Regions from separate parts of the Priestia sp. TSO9 genome, predicted to be linked through region 2. Evidence: riboswitches for the same ligand, from Rfam matches in the RefSeq annotation. Region 2 holds a riboswitch; each other region holds the start of a gene.
The links. Region 2 has a riboswitch for cobalamin ahead of LJC66_RS13275 ((2Fe-2S) ferredoxin domain-containing protein). Riboswitches for the same ligand answer to the same signal wherever they lie in the genome.
Positions count from the first base shown of each region.

Region 1: linked by a shared signal. The riboswitch ahead of metE (5-methyltetrahydropteroyltriglutamate--homocysteine S-methyltransferase) and the one ahead of LJC66_RS13275 ((2Fe-2S) ferredoxin domain-containing protein) in region 2 are both predicted to bind cobalamin.
Region 3: linked by a shared signal. The riboswitch ahead of LJC66_RS10020 (ABC transporter substrate-binding protein) and the one ahead of LJC66_RS13275 ((2Fe-2S) ferredoxin domain-containing protein) in region 2 are both predicted to bind cobalamin.
Region 4: linked by a shared signal. The riboswitch ahead of nikA (nickel ABC transporter substrate-binding protein) and the one ahead of LJC66_RS13275 ((2Fe-2S) ferredoxin domain-containing protein) in region 2 are both predicted to bind cobalamin.

Region 1 covers NZ_JAJEKD010000015.1:650,005-654,549, forward strand. Annotated here, with positions in the region: gene metE (5-methyltetrahydropteroyltriglutamate--homocysteine S-methyltransferase) at 1-2,273, opposite strand, end outside; cobalamin riboswitch at 2,423-2,611, opposite strand; SAM riboswitch class I at 2,691-2,801, opposite strand; gene LJC66_RS18440 (hypothetical protein) at 2,881-3,132, opposite strand; partial or broken gene LJC66_RS27980 (hypothetical protein) at 3,333-3,560, opposite strand; gene LJC66_RS18445 (metallophosphoesterase family protein) at 3,715-4,545, opposite strand, start outside.
Region 2 covers NZ_JAJEKD010000013.1:992,821-997,365, forward strand. Annotated here, with positions in the region: gene cobJ (precorrin-3B C(17)-methyltransferase) at 1-1,533, opposite strand, end outside; gene LJC66_RS13275 ((2Fe-2S) ferredoxin domain-containing protein) at 1,547-1,927, opposite strand; cobalamin riboswitch at 2,030-2,209, opposite strand; cobalamin riboswitch at 2,328-2,506, opposite strand; gene LJC66_RS13280 (hypothetical protein) at 2,654-2,812, opposite strand; gene LJC66_RS13285 (M42 family metallopeptidase) at 3,164-4,201, opposite strand; gene LJC66_RS13290 (cation:dicarboxylate symporter family transporter) at 4,309-4,545, opposite strand, start outside.
Region 3 covers NZ_JAJEKD010000013.1:354,567-359,111, reverse strand. Annotated here, with positions in the region: gene cbiB (adenosylcobinamide-phosphate synthase CbiB) at 1-578, opposite strand, end outside; gene LJC66_RS10025 (adenosylcobinamide amidohydrolase) at 583-1,191, opposite strand; gene LJC66_RS10020 (ABC transporter substrate-binding protein) at 1,280-2,239, opposite strand; cobalamin riboswitch at 2,498-2,630, opposite strand; gene LJC66_RS10015 (thioredoxin family protein) at 2,722-3,036, opposite strand; gene LJC66_RS10010 (YpjP family protein) at 3,225-3,827, opposite strand; gene LJC66_RS10005 (class I SAM-dependent methyltransferase) at 4,211-4,545, opposite strand, start outside.
Region 4 covers NZ_JAJEKD010000008.1:33,270-37,814, reverse strand. Annotated here, with positions in the region: gene nikA (nickel ABC transporter substrate-binding protein) at 1-1,389, opposite strand, end outside; cobalamin riboswitch at 1,533-1,722, opposite strand; gene ftsZ (cell division protein FtsZ) at 1,725-2,729, opposite strand; gene LJC66_RS02360 (tautomerase family protein) at 3,089-3,478, opposite strand; gene LJC66_RS02355 (hypothetical protein) at 3,646-3,804, opposite strand; gene LJC66_RS02350 (TRM11 family SAM-dependent methyltransferase) at 4,065-4,545, shown strand, end outside.

The DNA of each region.
Region 1 (4,545 bases), on a different contig from region 2:
TTTCTGGTTTGTTTTGCAGACTCAACCATCACTTTTAAAGCTTCAACCGTCTCGCTGATTCCTCTTGTTTTAAGGCCGCAGTCGGGATTAATCCAAAATAATGCAGGATCAAGTACTTGCAGAGCGCGGTCAATGTTTCGCTGAAGCTCTTCAAGCTTCGGTACGCGCGGGCTGTGGATATCATATACGCCAAGTCCGATTCCTTGATTGTACGTATGTTTTTCAAACGCATAAATTAGTTCACCGTGGCTTTTAGATGTTTCAATAGAAATCACGTCGGCATCAAGCGCTTTGATTGCATCAATAATCTCTTCAAATTCTGAATAGCACATATGGGTGTGAATTTGCGTCTCGTTTTGCACCGATACCGTGGCTAGCTTGAACGCATACACCGCAGCGTTTAAGTAGCTGTCCCAGTTTTCTCGTTTTAACGGCAGTCCTTCACGCAGCGCCGGTTCATCTACTTGAATCATCGAGATGCCCTGACTTTCAAGTGCTTCTACTTCTTTTCTAAGAGCAAGCGCAATTTGATTTGCCACGTCGTAGCGCGGGATATCATCACGCACAAACGACCAGTTTAAAATCGTAATCGGACCCGTCAGCATTCCTTTAACCGGCTTATTGGTTAAAGACTGTGCGTAGACCGTTTCTTTGATCGTCATCGCCTGCTCGTACGATACATCTCCGTAAATAAGCGGCGGCTTCACGCAGCGAGAACCGTAAGATTGCACCCAGCCAAACTTCGTAAACTGAAAGCCTCCTAATTTCTCACCGAAGTATTCGACCATGTCCGTACGCTCAAACTCTCCGTGCACAAGGACATCTAAGCCGATGTTTTCTTGAATTTCGATCCATTTTTTTATTTCCTCGTTAATGTACGCTTCATATGCTTCATCGCTTAACTCGCCTTTACGCCATTTTAGACGCTCTTTTCGCACTTCTTTTGTTTGCGGAAAGCTTCCAATCGTTGTCGTTGGAAGAAGCGGCAGTTGAAAAGCTTCTTGCTGAACGCGCTGACGTACGTCAAACGGCGCTTGTCGCTCTGCTTTATAGCTATGCAGCTGCTTCAGCTCTTTTTGCACGTCTTGATGATTTCGAAAAGATGATCCATTTAATGCTTGAATTGCCTGTTTGTTTACGCTTATTTCTTCTTCTATTGCTTCTTTTCCTTGCTGCACCGCTTTTGTTAAAAGCGTGATTTCCTTCAGCTTTTCATCTGCAAAAGACAGTGCGTTTTTTAGAATTGGCTCAATGGTTTTTTCGCTTTTCACCGTGACAGGAACATGTAATAAACTTGATGAAGGCTGCAGAATCAAACGGTCTTTTGATACGGCTTTTTCAATTTCACTGATCGTTAAAAGCTGTTCGTCCAAATTTTCACGCCAAATGTTTCGTCCGTCAATCACTCCTGCTGCCAGCACTTTATCAGTTGGAAAACCATATTTATTAAGAGCCGTGAGATTTTCGCCTCGGTCATGCACAAAGTCTAAACCGATTCCTTCAACAGGAAGAGACACAACTTCTTTGTAGTGATCAACGCTGTCAAAATACGTTTGCAAAATGACTTTTACATTCGGTGACGCTTCCTTCAAAGTTTGATAGACTTCTGTGTACAGTGCCAGGTCTTCTTTTGATAGCGTTGTAGCTAAAACCGGCTCATCTATTTGTACCCACTCTACTCCTTCTGCCTGCAGCTCCGCTAAGATAGTTGCATAAAGCGGAACAAATTGTTCAACTACTTCTTTAAACTCACTTTTTTTATATCCTTTTGACAGCTTCACAAATGTTACTGGACCTAAAATAACGGGCTTGCCTTCAATATTCAGCTTCTGTTTTGCTTCTTTGTAAAATTGAAGCGGGCGATTTTCTACAAGTGCGGGCGTACATTTGTCAAGCTCTGGTACGATGTAGTGATAATTTGTGTTAAACCATTTTGTCATCGTAGAGGCTACCGCACCTTTTGTTCCTCGCGCGATGTCAAAATACGTTTCAAGCGATACCGGTCCTCCGTCATAATCAAAGCGCTTTGGCACTAGACCAAACATAGTCGCTGTATCTAGCACATGATCGTATAAGCTAAAATCGCCGACTGGAATTAATTCAATCCCTGCGTCACGCTGTTTTTTCAGATTCACTAGACGAAGAGCTTCAATTTCCTGCAAAAAGATATCTTTCTCTAGTTTTCCTGCCCAAAACTGCTCAAGCGCTTTTTTCCATTCTCGTTTTTCACCAATTCTTGGATAACCTAAGTTTGAACTTTTTACACTGCTCATTTTTTCCACTCCCTGTATATTTTTTATCGATAAACTAAAAAATCTCTCTTTTCGAAATGAAAAGAGAGATGATACGCATACTTAACTAAAGTTGAGATATCCTGTTTTTCTCAACACGTATTCCTCACTCCTCTCTATATCCCGTAGAGCTTAAGTGCATACAACAGGCAGGTCTCCTGACTTAGGTTCATCGCTTCCTATCCCTTCCCATTTCAATATGAAACAGTGGTTAATAAGTTGCTCCCCATTACAGTGGCGGGACCGCGCCGGCTTTTCACCGGTCTTCCCTTTTAAGCTGCATACATTCGTTACACAGCACCTGATGCATTTTTATAAAATTGTTCATTCAAAACATATTCACATAAAATAAAAAGCCTCTCTATCATGAATAGAGAGGCATAGTATCTATGAAATCCTCTCTTATTTTTCAAAGCTGTACGCTTTGCAGGATGTAGCACCTTTTCAACAAAAATGTTAAATGGTTGCCGGGCTTCACAGGGCCAGTCCCTCCGCCTCTCTCAATAAGAGTTTTAATTGTTTATAATATTTTGAATGTAGAGTCATCTTAACACCTTAGATTTATGTTGTCAAAAATTTTTTTAAAAAATCAGTTTTCAGGAGGCGTTGACGCTAATTTTTGCCTTAATAATTTGTAATCATCTTTTCGATGTGTTTCGATTAAATCTTTTGCTCCCTGGTGATATCCTGACGAATAAATGTACTCTACCGCTGTTTCGATAAGCTTTCTTTTTTCTTCGGCACACTCCCGGTCCATTAGGGGGAACAGTCTACCTAAAAGGTCATTTAAATCTTCCTTGATAAAACGATCAAGTCCTTCTTGCATCTTTTCATTTGCCATGATTGCTCCTCCATTTGCTGTGTATGTTCTAAGCCTCTATAAACAGGCATTTCACTGTAAATTTTAAGATAAAGTTAAGTCATTAAACAGTATATCAAGTGAATGTTTTTCTTCAATTACATATGTAATACAAATATATGACAAATATAGAGAATATATCATCATTCATTATCTATTATAACGTTTGACTGAGCCTTCTGCTACAAGGTTTCGTACGGTTTTCCAAAAGAGGTTGAGACATCACGAAATGAATCTAATCTAAAGACAAATGGGTACATGAGCTGAATCACTTTTGACACCGCTGTTGATTTCCGTACAAGACTTCGCTTTCCGCGGGCGGTCGCTGAGCCTCCTCGTCACATACGTTCCTGTGGGGTCTCACCTGTTCCGCTTTTCCCGCAGGAGTCTTCGTCTTGTCCTCCAATCACCTGCTAGAAAGACCTATACACATGAAACCTACGTTTACCCTAACAAAAAAGCGAACCACTAATCACACATCTTGATCGATGATTCGTTTCACTTCGTCCAAAACCCTTTTGTTCCAGCCTCTTTTTTTGAACCTAGCTTTCTACTTTCTTGTTTTTACAAACAATTTCTTCGAGGTCCTCCAAAATCCTTCCAAAGAAGAGGACCTAAAATGTCGTACCTGCTTACAAAAAACTCTGTAAAATTATAATTATTTAAAATTAAAGGCGGCTCAAAATCAAGGGGAGCACCGGCGCCTCCTGACAATACAAAATCAGTGCCTCTTCCAAGCGTAAACGACCCGTTTCTATTTTTTCTAATAAACTGCTCGTCATACGCATGCACGTGGCTGACTAACACTTTTTTCACGCGGTGTTCTTGAATTAAATCAAAAAATTCTTGACTTTGAGGAGTCGTTACAGGAAACCCTTCAAGGTTTGTCCACCGACCGATATTTGGCTGTGCATGCATGGCTATAACGGTATTACGAGGAGCACCCTCTAGCTGCTGTTCTAAATAATGAAGCTCTCTATCTGTAAATCCATATATTTTGTTTTTGGGACTGATGACATTATTTAATGCGATGCACCGGAAGTTAAAGACAGGAATATCAATGACCCAGTGTACTTTTCCGATAGTGGCTCTGAAGTTTTCGAGATTGCTTTCATCAAGGTACAGTTCATCATGATTCCCTACGCATACAAACATAGGAATGTTTGGTGCGATTCTTTCAACAACTTTAACAAAATGCTCCAAATACTCTTTTTTCCCTGTATAGACGGTGTCTCCCCCATGAATAATAAACAGCGGGTTCAATTCTACCGCCTTTTTTAACACAAGCTCAAATTCACCGCTCATCGTGAAACAATCATCGTTTGGTCCGTCACCTCTGCTGTCTCCCATAAAAACAAAGTTAAATGGATCTCTCGGGTTTAATTGTTTAATTCT
Region 2 (4,545 bases):
TTTATGAAATCGCTCATTAGGATGACCTTTTTCTTTATATTCATGGACAATGTTCTCCACTATTTCAACAATGTCATCGGGCGCTATACCTTCCGCCACAATTTGACCTGAATGCGCATTGCGTCCAACGGTTTTAGCTCCTAAAAATAAATCAAACGCACCTTTTCTATAGACAATGCCGATATCTTCTTGAACAGCACCATAACAGGCCATACCGCATCCATTAATACCAAGCTTCAGCTCTTTTGGCATGTCCATTCCCCCGAGACGTTTTTGTAATTCTTCCGTATGTGGAATAGCATCACTTTTTTCTCCGTCACAAAAATCACACGCTTTGATTGTGAACACATCTCCGACCGGAGATAGTAAAAAGGAAGCTGCTTGGAGCTTTTTAATAATCACATCTGGCTGAGTCGTTGGGATTTGCAGTTTGATTTGATGGTCAGGTGTATACTCCATCGTACCTTTTTCACCAACAGCTTCTGCTAGTGTGGTCATTTGAACAGGTGTGAATTTCTTATTGGCAAGTCCTGGGCTAACTGCCACTTCGAAAATTGACTCTATTGGCTGATGTACGACCGCAGAAGTGGTTTCACCTAAAATTGCTTGAAGCGCTTCTTCTGCAAGAGCTCGTGAAGTTGCTGGTTCTTCTGGTTTGGTCTGAACTGCTTCAATAGCTGAAGCTGTTTGCTTTACAGTCTCTTCTTGATCGAGAGCCCATGGTTCTGCTTCTTTTCGAAGTCGCTGATGCGGTCTTAGCGGCTGCTCCGTTTGGTTGAGGGTATATTTCCGCTGATACCCGCGCGGGGTAATCATTAAATCGTCGTAAAAGAACGTAGATGAATTCCCGACAACAACGGTAGTCAGCATGCCAATTTCATGATTTAACATGTCTTTTAAGTTGGTCATTACGACTTCTTCACGGTCACGATAAGCGCTTTTCACAAGACCAACAGGCGTATCAGGAGAACGGTACTTTAATAAAATCCTCTGTGCTTCAACAATTTGTCTTGTTCGTCTTCCGCTTTTTGGGTTGTAAAAAGCCACTACAAAATCTGCTTGTGCAGCTGCTTCGATTCTTTTTTCAATTAGTTCCCAAGGCGTAAGGTGGTCACTTAAACTAATTGTACAAGCGTCGTGCATCACGGGCGCTCCAAGGAGAGATGCGCATGAATTGATAGCCGAAATGCCAGGAATTACTTCCAGCTCTACGCCCGTTTCTTTTTTCCAGCCTTTTTCAATCAACACTTCATACACAAGGCCTGCCATTCCATATACTCCTGCATCTCCGCTTGAAATGACAGCCACGGTTTTTCCTGCTTCCGCTTGCTTTACAGCTTCTTGTGCACGGCTTACTTCTTCGGTCATTCCTGTACTAATAATTTGCTGATTCGTTAACAGTCCTTGAATTAATTCCACATAGGTTTTGTAACCGATGATCATATCACTTTCTTGAATGGCTTCTCTTGCTCGCTGTGTAATATGTTCAAAGCTTCCCGGCCCAAATCCGATAACTAACAGTTTACCTTTCATGCTAGCTCCTCCTTTATGCGTTACTTTTTACTTTGTCAATTCCTTCTATGGAGTCACTGTTTTCCGGAGAAACGAAACCATTTTGATCATATTCATAAATAAGCGATTCCTTTATACTGCAGCCTCCTGCTAAATGTTCTTCGACAATCCGGTGAGCCACGGTTTCAGTGACCTGCTTGTACCAATCTCCTGAAGGATACACAATAGCTACAGGAGCATCTTTGCATCGTCCATTACAGCGTGTACGCGTTGTATGAACCGTTTCATCCAAATCCAGTTCCGTCACTTTATTTCGAATAGCTTGGGTGGCTTCTTCTCCACCTTTTCTCATACAGCTGCTTCCATTACAAATCAATACGTGATGTTTTGTTCCATTTAAGTTCCACGTCGTCACACTCATTCGCTCCTTTACTAAAAAAAGCGCCTCTATCATTGATAGAGGCGCAGAAAAATTCAAACTAAGTTTTTGCACTTCCACCTATATCCCGTAGGGTAAGCTTCGCATTAGAAAAAGGCTGGTTTCCTGGCTTCGATTCATCACTTCATTGCGCCTTCCCGAATACAGTGGCATATGCAATCAGCTCATCTTCACAGTGGCGGGTACCGCGCTGGCTTCACACCAGACTTCCCATTTAACGCAATGTAAACATTGCGCACCTTTTTTGCACGATATGTAGTTTTGCGACATGAGAAAAACCCGCTTCGCTAATATGCGAGCGGGTAAAACGTCAGAATAAGAGTGTACACGAATGCCACTTTAAGCCAACGTTTCCCTTCCCGCTCCCCGGAGAAATAGAAACTTCACAATAAAGACAGGTCTCCTGACTTGTGTATCATTCTACTTGAGAACCTTCCCGTGATTCTTCCACAGTGGTTATACTCGTTCGTCCACACTTACAGTTGCGGGGGCAGTACTGGTCTTTCACCAGTTTCCCTATTAAGCCTTCTTGGCATCTTTACTGTTGCTGTTTGATATATATGAACCTTTTAAACTATCAGAATAATAGAAGTAACTACCATATCATAGCGTACATTTTTTTTTATTTCAACTCTATTCTTTTTATAGGATATAAAGAGCCATAAAAAAACAAGAGCAAAAAATCAGCTCTTGTTTTTCTACTTATATAGCTACCAATGTTAAATGAGGATCATTATAATACACGACTTCTGAAAGAACTTTACAGCCATTTGTTTTGGCAAAAGCTTCTCTCGCCTGCTTTTCAGTTTCAAATTCAAACATTTTCATTTCTTTTCCAGCATATACCGTCAGTACCCACATGAAAAGATTCGCCTCCGATTATTGTAGTGATCGCTATATCCACATTATGACGAAACCATTTCCTTTTGAAAACCCATTCTACAAAACTTGTCACAAGAAACTTTTAAAAATTTAAAAACATTTTAACTTCTGTAAATGAACAAAATGTACAAAAGGTTTAAGCAGTATTGTATCTCTTTAAAAAGGTGCTTTTTTAATCACCTATTGCTCCACCAGTAAAAAATATATAGTATTTATTAAAAAAAAGAAGCCGGACAGCTGGCTTCTTTTTTAAGAAAGGAAAGAACAGACATCGTAATCCCATCCTGTTCTTTATTTTGCATAAAAATACACTAATTAAATATCCCTTTCTTAAAGCAGAACCATGTTCGACTGAATATAGTAATAGAGAAGCTTATACGTATGATTCAATGAATCTTGATGCGTTCTCTCAAACGCATGAGAAGAATCAATTCCTGGACCAATTAAGCCGTGTACGATATCGTGTCCCGCACGAATAGCAGCAGAAGCATCTGATCCGTAAAATGGATAAATATCTAATTTGTACTGAATATCATGCTGCTTAGCTAGCTCCACCAAATGCTTTCTCAAACCGTAATGATATGGGCCGCTTGAATCTTTTACACAAATAGACACAGTGTATTCATCAGTAGATTGTCCATCTCCCATAGCACCCATATCAACTGCTAAGTATTCTACTGTTTGAGGCGTAATATTCGAATTTCCTCCGTATCCAATTTCTTCATTATTTGAAATGAGAAAATGCGTAGTGTATGGCAGTTCGATCTGTTCTTCTTGAATTGTTTTCATGAGCTGAAGCAATAAAGCTACGCTTGCTTTATCATCGAGATGACGAGATTTAATAAAACCCCTTTTTGTTATTTCTACACGAGGATCAAACGAAACAAAGTCGCCAACTTCAATTCCAAGGCTGCGAACATCTTCTGCGCTATGTACTTTTTCATCCAATCGAATTTCTATATTTTCTTGATTCCGCTCAGCTTTCCCTGCATCTTTATACACATGAACAGATGTTTGATGCATAAGAATGGTTCCTGTAAATACTTCTCCTGATGAAGTTTCAATTTCACAATATTCTCCTTCAATAGAATTGTAGCGAAACCCTCCAATCAGGTCGATTTTTAGACGCCCACTCGATTTGATTTCTTTTACCATAGCACCTAATGTATCAACATGAGCCGTCAGCATGCGGTGGTGATCTGTATCTTTACCGGGAATAGTAGCGACTAAGCCCCCTTTTCGATTGCGATACGTTTGAATATTTAGCTCTTTTACATAGTCTTCGACAAATGAAATCACCTTTTCTGTATTTCCAGAAGGACTGGGAATCGAAACAAGCTTTTTAATTAACTGAACAGTTTCCGTCATTATGACACTTCCTTTGTCTCTCATTTCTTTTATTTTACCATATGTTTCAAAAAAGATAACAGGCAGATCCAAACAAAAAAGCCGGGCAGCTGCCCGGCTTTTTTGTTTTAAGCTATGTTTGATTTCTTTAATCCATTTGTATAGTTTAATGATTTTTGCTTATCAAATTCGCCTTCAGACTTCGACATCACAATGGCAGCTAAAGCATTTCCTACTACGTTAACTGTGGTACGCATCATATCAAGAATGCGGTCAATTCCTGCAATAAATGCCATGCCTTCAAGAGGGAAGCCCATAGATTCAAGTGTAGCAAGTACAACTACAAACGATGCCCCTGGTACACC
Region 3 (4,545 bases), 640 kb from region 2:
TCATTTTTGTACCCAACCATCGAATCACATGTGTTAATAGCCCGGTAAAAAAACGCTAGGGCTCCTCCTCCTATAAATGCATAAAAAAGCGGAGCTGTAATACCATCACTTGTATTTTCAGCCACGGTCTCTACCGTGGCTCTGGCAATTTCTCCTTCTGACAAACGATCTGTATCTCGTCCCACAATCATGCTTACTTCATATCTAGCTTTCTCCATATCTCCTAGCTGAAGCGGCTTTTGTACCTTATAAGCAGCTTCGCTTAAAGAACGAGTGGATATAGTAGTCGCAATCATTACGCCCTCTACTAAAACACCTGCTATAAAATGAACTTCGTATAAAGCATGAAGGAACAAAAAGGGAACAACTCCTGCGAGCACAGCCATACTTATCACAAGAAGCAATCCTTTGAATCGTTTTCCTGCACCTTTATTTAATCTGGAATCCATCCAATAAATCCATTTGCCAAACCAGCGAACGGGATGCGGCCAATTTTCAGGGTCGCCTATAATTCGGTCAATTAGTAAAGCAATCGTCATGGCCGTCATGTGTGCAATTATCGCTTGTGTAATACTCACTTCTTCACCTCTTTCCCTTAAGTCCCTGCTCTAAGCTTATTTTCACCAGCTTGGCTACCGCTTGCCCTAAAGCGGTCATAGAGCCTGCATATTCATATAATGGTCCTTGCTGAGACGCTGCAACTGAGATGCTGTCCGTAGATGTTCCCGTAGCAATCGTCTTTGTAGCCGGATCTATGACACCCAGCTGTGACAGCGTTTTTGTTTTAGCTTCTGTGGCCGCAATAAAAAGCTGTAAAAACGCTGCATCCGTAAGCGTACCTTCCACGAAAAAAAACATATTAATTGTACCGGGAGAGGAATAGAACGGGACAGCTTCGTCAGCTATAATATCTACTGCGTTTCCTACTCCAGCCGTTATCACGGAAGCTACTCTTACTCCGTAGCCTTCATAACAGTAAACCGCTCTTTCTTTTAACCAAACGGCTGTCATCAACCCTACGATTTGCTCATGGCGCACATTTTCTTTCATCAAATATTGCTCATACTCCAAAGAAGGAGTATCTGAATAATAGTCTTTGTGAACAAATCGATTGTAAAAGGTGTCCGTTTCCGTAATGCCTGTTCCTAAAACCCCTGAGCTGTATGTTTTATAAGAAGTCTCGGTTTTCATGATTAAAAGCTCAGGCCGTTCTTCAATTTTAAGATGTGAAAAGGGACCAATCCCCTTTTCAATTCGAACTGGAATATGGTCCCTCTTCTTATTTATTGTACACCTCAGGGTATACTGCTTTTGCTAAGTCCTCTAAGCCATCTACAATACGAGGTCCTAAGCGGTTGATTTTGTTTTGATCAACCTTCTCGATGTTACCCTCTTTTACAGCAGTCATGCTGCTCCAAGCGGGACGCTTCATAATCTCATTTTTGTCTGCATCATACGTTGCGATAATATCGTCAGGGTTTAACTTAACAACTTGCTCTTCAGAAAACTTAACCCAACCCTTTTCACTAGCCGCTACGTTATCAGCACCGATCATAGTAAGCATTTCGTTCATGAACGTACCTTTTCCTGTTGTATAAATCTCAGGAGCTCCTGATACCTCTATCCATACTTTTTTACGATCTTCTTTTGAAATCGTTTTTGCTTTTTTCTCAATTGAAGCTACTTTTTCTTTCATGTCTTTAATTGTTTGATTAGCTTCTTTTGTTTTACCCGTTAATTTACCGATTTGGGTAATAGAATCATAAACCGTATCAAACGTTGTTGAATCTTTTACAACAAATACCGGAATCCCCGCACTTTCAATTTGTTTAAATACTTCATCCGAAACGCCCATACTTGAAGCGTGTGCCAGCACTAAATCAGGATTTAAAGCAATAACTTTTTCTGCATTAACGTTCATATCTCCTACCTGCGCTTTTTTCTTTACGCTTTTAGGATAATCATCGTTGCTTGTGACACCTACTAATTCTTTTTCAAGGCCAAGGGCATATACAATCTCCGTATTACTTGGCATTAGTGAAACAATTTTCTTAGGCTGTTTTTTCAACGTAATTTCTTTATCACGCGCGTCTTTTACCTTCACAGGAAATGCAGCTTGTGACGTTTGTGCTGTATCTTGCTTCGTTTTTTTATCACTGTTGCTTTGGCTGCCTGCACCGCATGCAGCAAGTACGATGACTAACAGTGCAATAATGGAATACGAAAGCCATTTTTTCATCTAAATACTCCCCCTATATATTGTTCATTGTGAATACGAAACCTCCACGTTAAAGAAAAAGCAAATGATCATGCAAAAAGCAGCGCTATCCCGTTTTTCCGCTTTGACTATGTATACTGCTCGCAGGCAGCTTCAAAATAAAAAAGCTTTACTTTCAATTGAAAGCAAAGCAGGTAACGTCAAGATAAGCAGGAAAAGAATCCGTTCACTATACTTGATATGTATGTTCATTACCCTGCTTCACCCTTCCTCGAAGGTTTCACAGCTAACAATAAGGCAGGTCTCCTGACTTACGCACAAAGCGCTTACAGTGGCGGGACCGCGCTGGCTTTTCACCAGACTTCCCTTTTCACTCAATCTTTAAATTGAGACCTTATTGCTTTACGATTATTCACTTGTCCTAGTATACCCCACTCATGGAAAAATGGAAATAGCCATTCTCACAAAAAAAAGCTGCAAGAATGCTCTCGCAGCTTAGGGAATTAAAGAGTTGCTAAAAATTCACGGACCGCTTCAGGCGTTTTAGCATTTGCACTGTGCAAGTGTGCAATTTTTTCACCGTTTTTATATACAAGAAGAGAAGGAATACCCATTACATTGTTTTCAGCAGAAAGTTCTTCAAACTCATCCTTGTCAATTTTAAACCATGCTTTATCTGTATTTTCGTCAACGATTTCATCAATGAACATATCCAAACGTTTGCAATCAGGACACCACGTTGTCGTAAAAATCCCAACGCTTAGTGTTTCGTTCTTAATTTGTTCGCGAAATTGTTTTTCTTCCGTAAATTGTTTCATTGTGTTACCTCCAGCATCTATTCGTTCCTTCTCCCTATTCTATGGTAAGAAGTCTGACTTCATTATAAACGATTTTTTTATCGTTGTGCTAATGTTTCAGCTTATTTAGACCATAACGGTTTTAGACGTAAAAAAATGCTAGCTTAAAAAAGCTAACATTTCGAAATCACAGAATGTTGTGTCTATTATCAGCTAAACCATTTAGGCGGCATGTTTCGGTTCCAATAAATTTTCCCTAAATCATAATGCTTCTGAAAATTATCTGCAGCCGCATGATAGTGAAAATTAAACCAGTATCCATCTTTTGGAGGATTTTCACGCCGTACATGAAATCGTATTAAGTCCTGACCGGTTTCCCGGTCATATACATGGAAAATCTTTTCACCGTAGCCAGCAGCAGGATGCTCGCTTATCTCGAGATTCTGAATCGACTGTTCACGCTCAGTGCCAATGTCGGTCAGCACTTCTTCAATTTTAGGTAACACTGCTTGACGAAATTCATCTTCAATGACAGGTCCAATTTTTGTTCCGAATTTTTCCACTGACTGTTTTTCAGCTGATTCCATTGCATACGTAACAAATGATGAAACGTCTTCATATTTTGGTTCTTCATATGGCAAATGAATATCTTCTATAACAGCTGTGACAGGAGTTGTTTCTCTTACATACCCTGCTTTATGTTGCTTGTCCGCTTTTGCATCATCAACGTATAAATATTCTGGTGGAGTGACAAGCCCAAATGTAAATACTGTAATAAATACAATTAGCATTCTTTTTATCCATCTAGGCATTCGTATCTTTCCTTTCTCATCTTTTCCCATATGGTCTTTTCATATCGTAAAATTCATTGTTATAACTCACTAGGTATTGTAACATACTTATTAATTTTTTACCTATATTTGCTTATTCATTTATGCTGCCTACGGGCATTCGACGACTTTTTAGTTAGCACCTTCCTTCTTCTGTTTGAGCTTGTCACACCGAGCGGAAACCTATACAAGATATTCCTTTTTTGCTGGATGCTTAAACACAAAAGTATTTTTATGTTCAAAAATATATCATACTTTTATGAACTTTAGATGAAATTCATAAAAAAAACTTCCAAAACTTTTTAATCCCTAAAAGGTTTTGGAAGTCTTTTCAATGATCGGGATTCATTTTACTTTTTTGTTTATTATTGTATATCAATTGTCCCGTAATGAAATTTTGATGTTTTTCGTTTTTGTACGGTAAATCCATGTTCTTCAAAACGAGTGCTTTTCCAATGATCTTTTAGCACGATCTTTTGTTTGGCTACTCTTTTTGCTTCTTGTATAGCCATTGGCGTCAGCGTAGTATAAAGTGCTATTGCTTTAATACCGTTAATTCCATTCGATTCATCAATTTGCTCTTGAAACATAGGATCAAAGTAGACAACATCAAAAGAATTATCTTCACAACACGCCAAAAACGCTTCAAAATTTTGATGAACCACGTTTATACGCTTCATTGCATCGTTCAACTCTTGTA
Region 4 (4,545 bases), on a different contig from region 2:
GGCTAGCTGATTTCGTTTTGCGTCATCTACGGTTGAATTTAACTGTTCTATCATTTTTGTTAGCGTATCGTCATTAATTCGACTGGCATTTAAACCACCGCCCGGCAAATAGTTCGTGCTTAAATAATAGCTGGCATCCCCTCTAGGTGCTGTGATAAGGCTGTACAATGCTAAATCCCAATCATCTTTTGCCATTACATATTCATCGCTATCTTCAACTAGGTGAATTTTAATAGAAATTCCTAACTCTTTGGCATTAGACTGTATAAGCTGAGCAATTAAAGGCAGTTCTGGCAGAGAGCTGTATGTGACAAGAGAGAGCGATAGTGGCTTTCCATTTTTGATTGCTTTGTCATTTTTGATTTGATAGCCTGCTTTCTCTAAATATTTTTTAGCAGATGTCATACCTCTTTGCTCGTTAGCAGTATTATCAGCAAAAGGAAATTGAGATAAAAATGGACCTCGAGCCGCTGCCGCTTGATTGTTCATTATGCTGCTGACAATTTCTTTTCGGTTCAATAAGGTATCGATAGCTTTTCTTACATTTTCGTCTTTTAATGCGTCATTGGTTTGGTTATAAAGCAATAAATGAGTACGCACACTAGGTACTCCGCTTACTTTGAAAGACGAATTCGCTTGTAAAGTGCTCAAGCTTTCTAAAGGCGGCCGATAAATAATATCGGCTGTCCCGGACTGAAGAGCTGCAACTCGCGCATTTGCATCTTCGTTAAATGCAAAGATCGCATTTTTCAATTTCACTTTTCCATTCCAATAATGTTCATATCTTTCTAACTTCACTTGATTTCCTTGATCGAAAGTCAAAACGTGAAATGGACCTGTACCAATGGGCTTCTTAGCTATATTAGAAACATCAACATCTATAATAGCTGTGTTTGGATGCACTAACTCAGAAGGGAATTTAGGCATTGGTTCTTTTAATGTAATTGTCAGCGCATGACCGTTCGATTTCATTTCTTTAATATTTAAAGTGTTTTTCATCGCATAACTTTGATCTATCGTTCTTTGAAGAGAAGACTTAACAGCATTTGCATCCAGCGCTTTTCCATTTTGAAACGTGATGTTCTTTCTTATCATAAATGTCCATGTAAGGCCGTTATCTTTCGTTTCCCACTTTTCAGCAAGCCAAGGCTTTATTTTTAAATCGTCGCTGATTTTAACAAGCGTCTCCCCTACTCCCGCACGAACTGCTGTATAATTATCGTCGGTATGAGGATCAAGCGTTGCAGATGTAAAATTAAATAAAAACGTCACACTTTTATCCGTTTTCTTTCTTTCTTTTATACTTATGCTCTCTTCATTAGGAGCGCAAGCAGTGAGGCAAAGTAACACAAGAAATATCATAGATACGAGCTTTTTATTATTTATCATTGATTTTCCCACCTTCTATTTTAATACAAAAAAAAGCACTTCTAAAAAGAAGTGCTTGTCTTCACAACAAATTCAGATAAACGTATCCCTTGTTTATCTTATTTTTGATTCTGCCAAAACACCTCCCTATCCTCGTAGGTTATTGTGTGCTGAGATTTATGGCAGGTCTCCTGGCTTCAAGTCATTGCCTTATACCGCCTTCCCGTCTCTAAATAGACAGTGGCTTTTTGACATAAGGCTCCTTGTTACAGTGGCGGGACCGCTCCGGATTTGCACCGGATTCCCTTTTAAGGCAATTGAAAAACAATTGCCACCATAAAAGCTGGTTATTTAATTTAGTAGCGTGCTCTTGAAACTCTAGAAGTAGAAGCTGATGGTGAAACATCTTCATCATCAAATCCAGTGGCAATAACGGTTACCATCATTTCGTCCTTTAAATCTTCATTAATCACAGATCCAAAAATCATATTTAAGTCCTGATCAGAAGCAGACGTGACAATATCTGCTGCTTCCTGTACTTCGTAAAGACTCAAGCTGCTGCCGCTCGTAATGTTCAACAGCACGCCTCTTGCTCCATCAATCGATGCATCTAGCAGCGGACTAGAAATGGCTTTTTTTGCTGCTTCAATTGCCCGGTCTGATCCGGAAGCTCGTCCGATACCCATAAGCGCAAATCCTTGATTAGACATGATTGTTTTTACATCAGCAAAGTCAAGGTTAATCAGCCCCGGAACAGCGATTAAATCTGAAATACCTTGAATACCTTGGCGAAGAACATTATCTGCTTCACGGAATGCTTCAAGCATAGGCGTCTTTTTATCGACAATTTCAAGCAAGCGGTCGTTTGGAATCACAATAAGGGTATCTACCGATTCATTCATCGCAGTAATACCCCCTACTGCTTGCTTCGTACGTTTATTTCCTTCAAACTTGAACGGGCGAGTGACTACTCCAATTGTTAAAGCATTTAGTTCACGGGCAATTTGGGCAATAACCGGAGCTGCTCCAGTACCGGTTCCTCCGCCCATGCCAGCTGTTACGAATACCATGTCTGCGCCTTGCAGTACTTCTTGAATTTGTTCTCTGCTTTCTTCGGCTGCTTCTCTTCCTACTTCTGGATTAGCTCCTGCACCTAATCCTCGCGTTAAGGCCGCACCAATCTGCATTTTCACATCTGCTTTAGATAAGTTAAGCGCCTGAGCATCCGTATTAACGGCGATAAATTCTACTCCTTGGACACCGTGTTCAATCATACGGTTAACGGTGTTATTTCCTCCACCGCCAACCCCAATTACTTTAATTCGCACTAACGGCGATACATCTGCATCAAATCCAAACATTCTAAGTTCCTCCTCAATGATCAAAATTACTTTCTCTTATTATCCGAAAAAACACGTGAAGAACCTTTTACTCCTATGTTTAACGCGTAACTGTTCTTTTGTTTTACAGATTTTATACACTTCTCTTTTAACCTTTAAATCTTTACATCTTTATGTAAATTTATTGTTGTTCTAAAATTAGTACGCCGAACTCTTTTATGGTTTTTCCACTCAAAATGGCATATAAGCTTATTGTATCATTCATTTGACAGATGTCTGTATTTAATTTTGAGTAAGATGTGACTAAGAGAATAATATTTTTATAGACAAAATGAGAAAAAGCCCTTAGAAATAAGGGCTTCTCTAGATAATAAACCGTTTTATAATTTCCCAGTTAAGAATTGAGCCTCTCCCATGCCAAAGCTCCAGTCAGCATTACCGTTTTCAACAATCGAAATCATAATGTCGTTTGGCTGAATGCCGCAGCTCTCTCCAAGCTCTTTTACAATTAATCTGTAAAGAGCTTGCTTTTGCTCTTCTGTTCGCTGTTTACTCGTTACACTTATAATAACCAAATCCTTGCTTCTCTCAAAGCCAAGACCTGTATCTTCAATAATCATTTCATGAGCAGGATGCTGATGTACAATTTGATAACGGTCGCGCTCCGGGACGCCAAAGGCTTCTAGCATCGCTCGGTGAGCAGCGTCTAGTAATGTTTTTAACTCTTTTTCATCTCTTCCTTCTATTACATCAAATCTAAGTAATGGCACACTAAGTAACCTCCAGCTTTTTGTCTAATATATTATTGCCTCATCATATCACAACTATCATTTGTTAAAAAAAGATATGCTATTCACAATGTGCTCTCTCGTGAAAGAGACCTCAAACGCTTCAATAAAAGCTGAACCTACTAAAAAGAAATGAGCAGCATAACGGCTCATTTCATTAGTACAAAAACATTTATAATAAGAGCTAAAATACATACAGATACAATGGCAATGAGTACGTTCATCACAAGGTTTTGCGAGGATGTTTTGGCTTTTTTTTTCATATCAGCCCGACTCATCTGTTGCTTTTCATGATCACTTTTAGACATCACGCAGCCTCTCCTATTCATCAAAATGTCAGCAGTGTGTAAATGATTTTTGAGAAACCTTGATCCAGTTCTTTTGTATAGACAGCAGCACATGCAGGTTATCACCAGTTATTTTAGCATGTTTTGTCAAATAAGTGGACTATGTAGCGCTTCAATTTAGTATTCACGGCCAAATATATTTAAATTCGTTGCTTTTCTCTTCTTTTCTCGCTATTGTTTGAGAAGAAGGATAATTAGATACGATAAAGGATGATACAATATTGAATAACCATACGCAGCTGCCTCAGTATATCTACACATACGCATGCAGCGAAGAGGAACTCTCACTATGTCAATTAGAGAGACGCTCTCTTTTTGACATTGAAACTGAGAAACCTATCATAAAAAGTGCCGTTAAACTTGATCCAAGCAGAAGCCCTTTTATCAAAGAGCGATTAGATATTATGTATGAATCAGATGACCTTGCTGATATTTGTAAGCAAGTAGAAGATATTGACCTTGGAGACAAAACATTTAAACTCATTTTCATGAAAATTAATGACTTGGAAAAAGATCAAAAAATAAGTTATAAAGGTCAGCGTGCTATTGAACGTGATGTGGGTTGGCATTTTGTAGCAGAAGCAGACTTGCATAACCCTGACCATTTGTTTGGCATTGTTCCATTTGAAGGACGCTGGTATTTTGGGAAATATCAAAAAAGCGAAGCGGTATGGCTGCATCATTTGAAGAAACCGCGTGAAT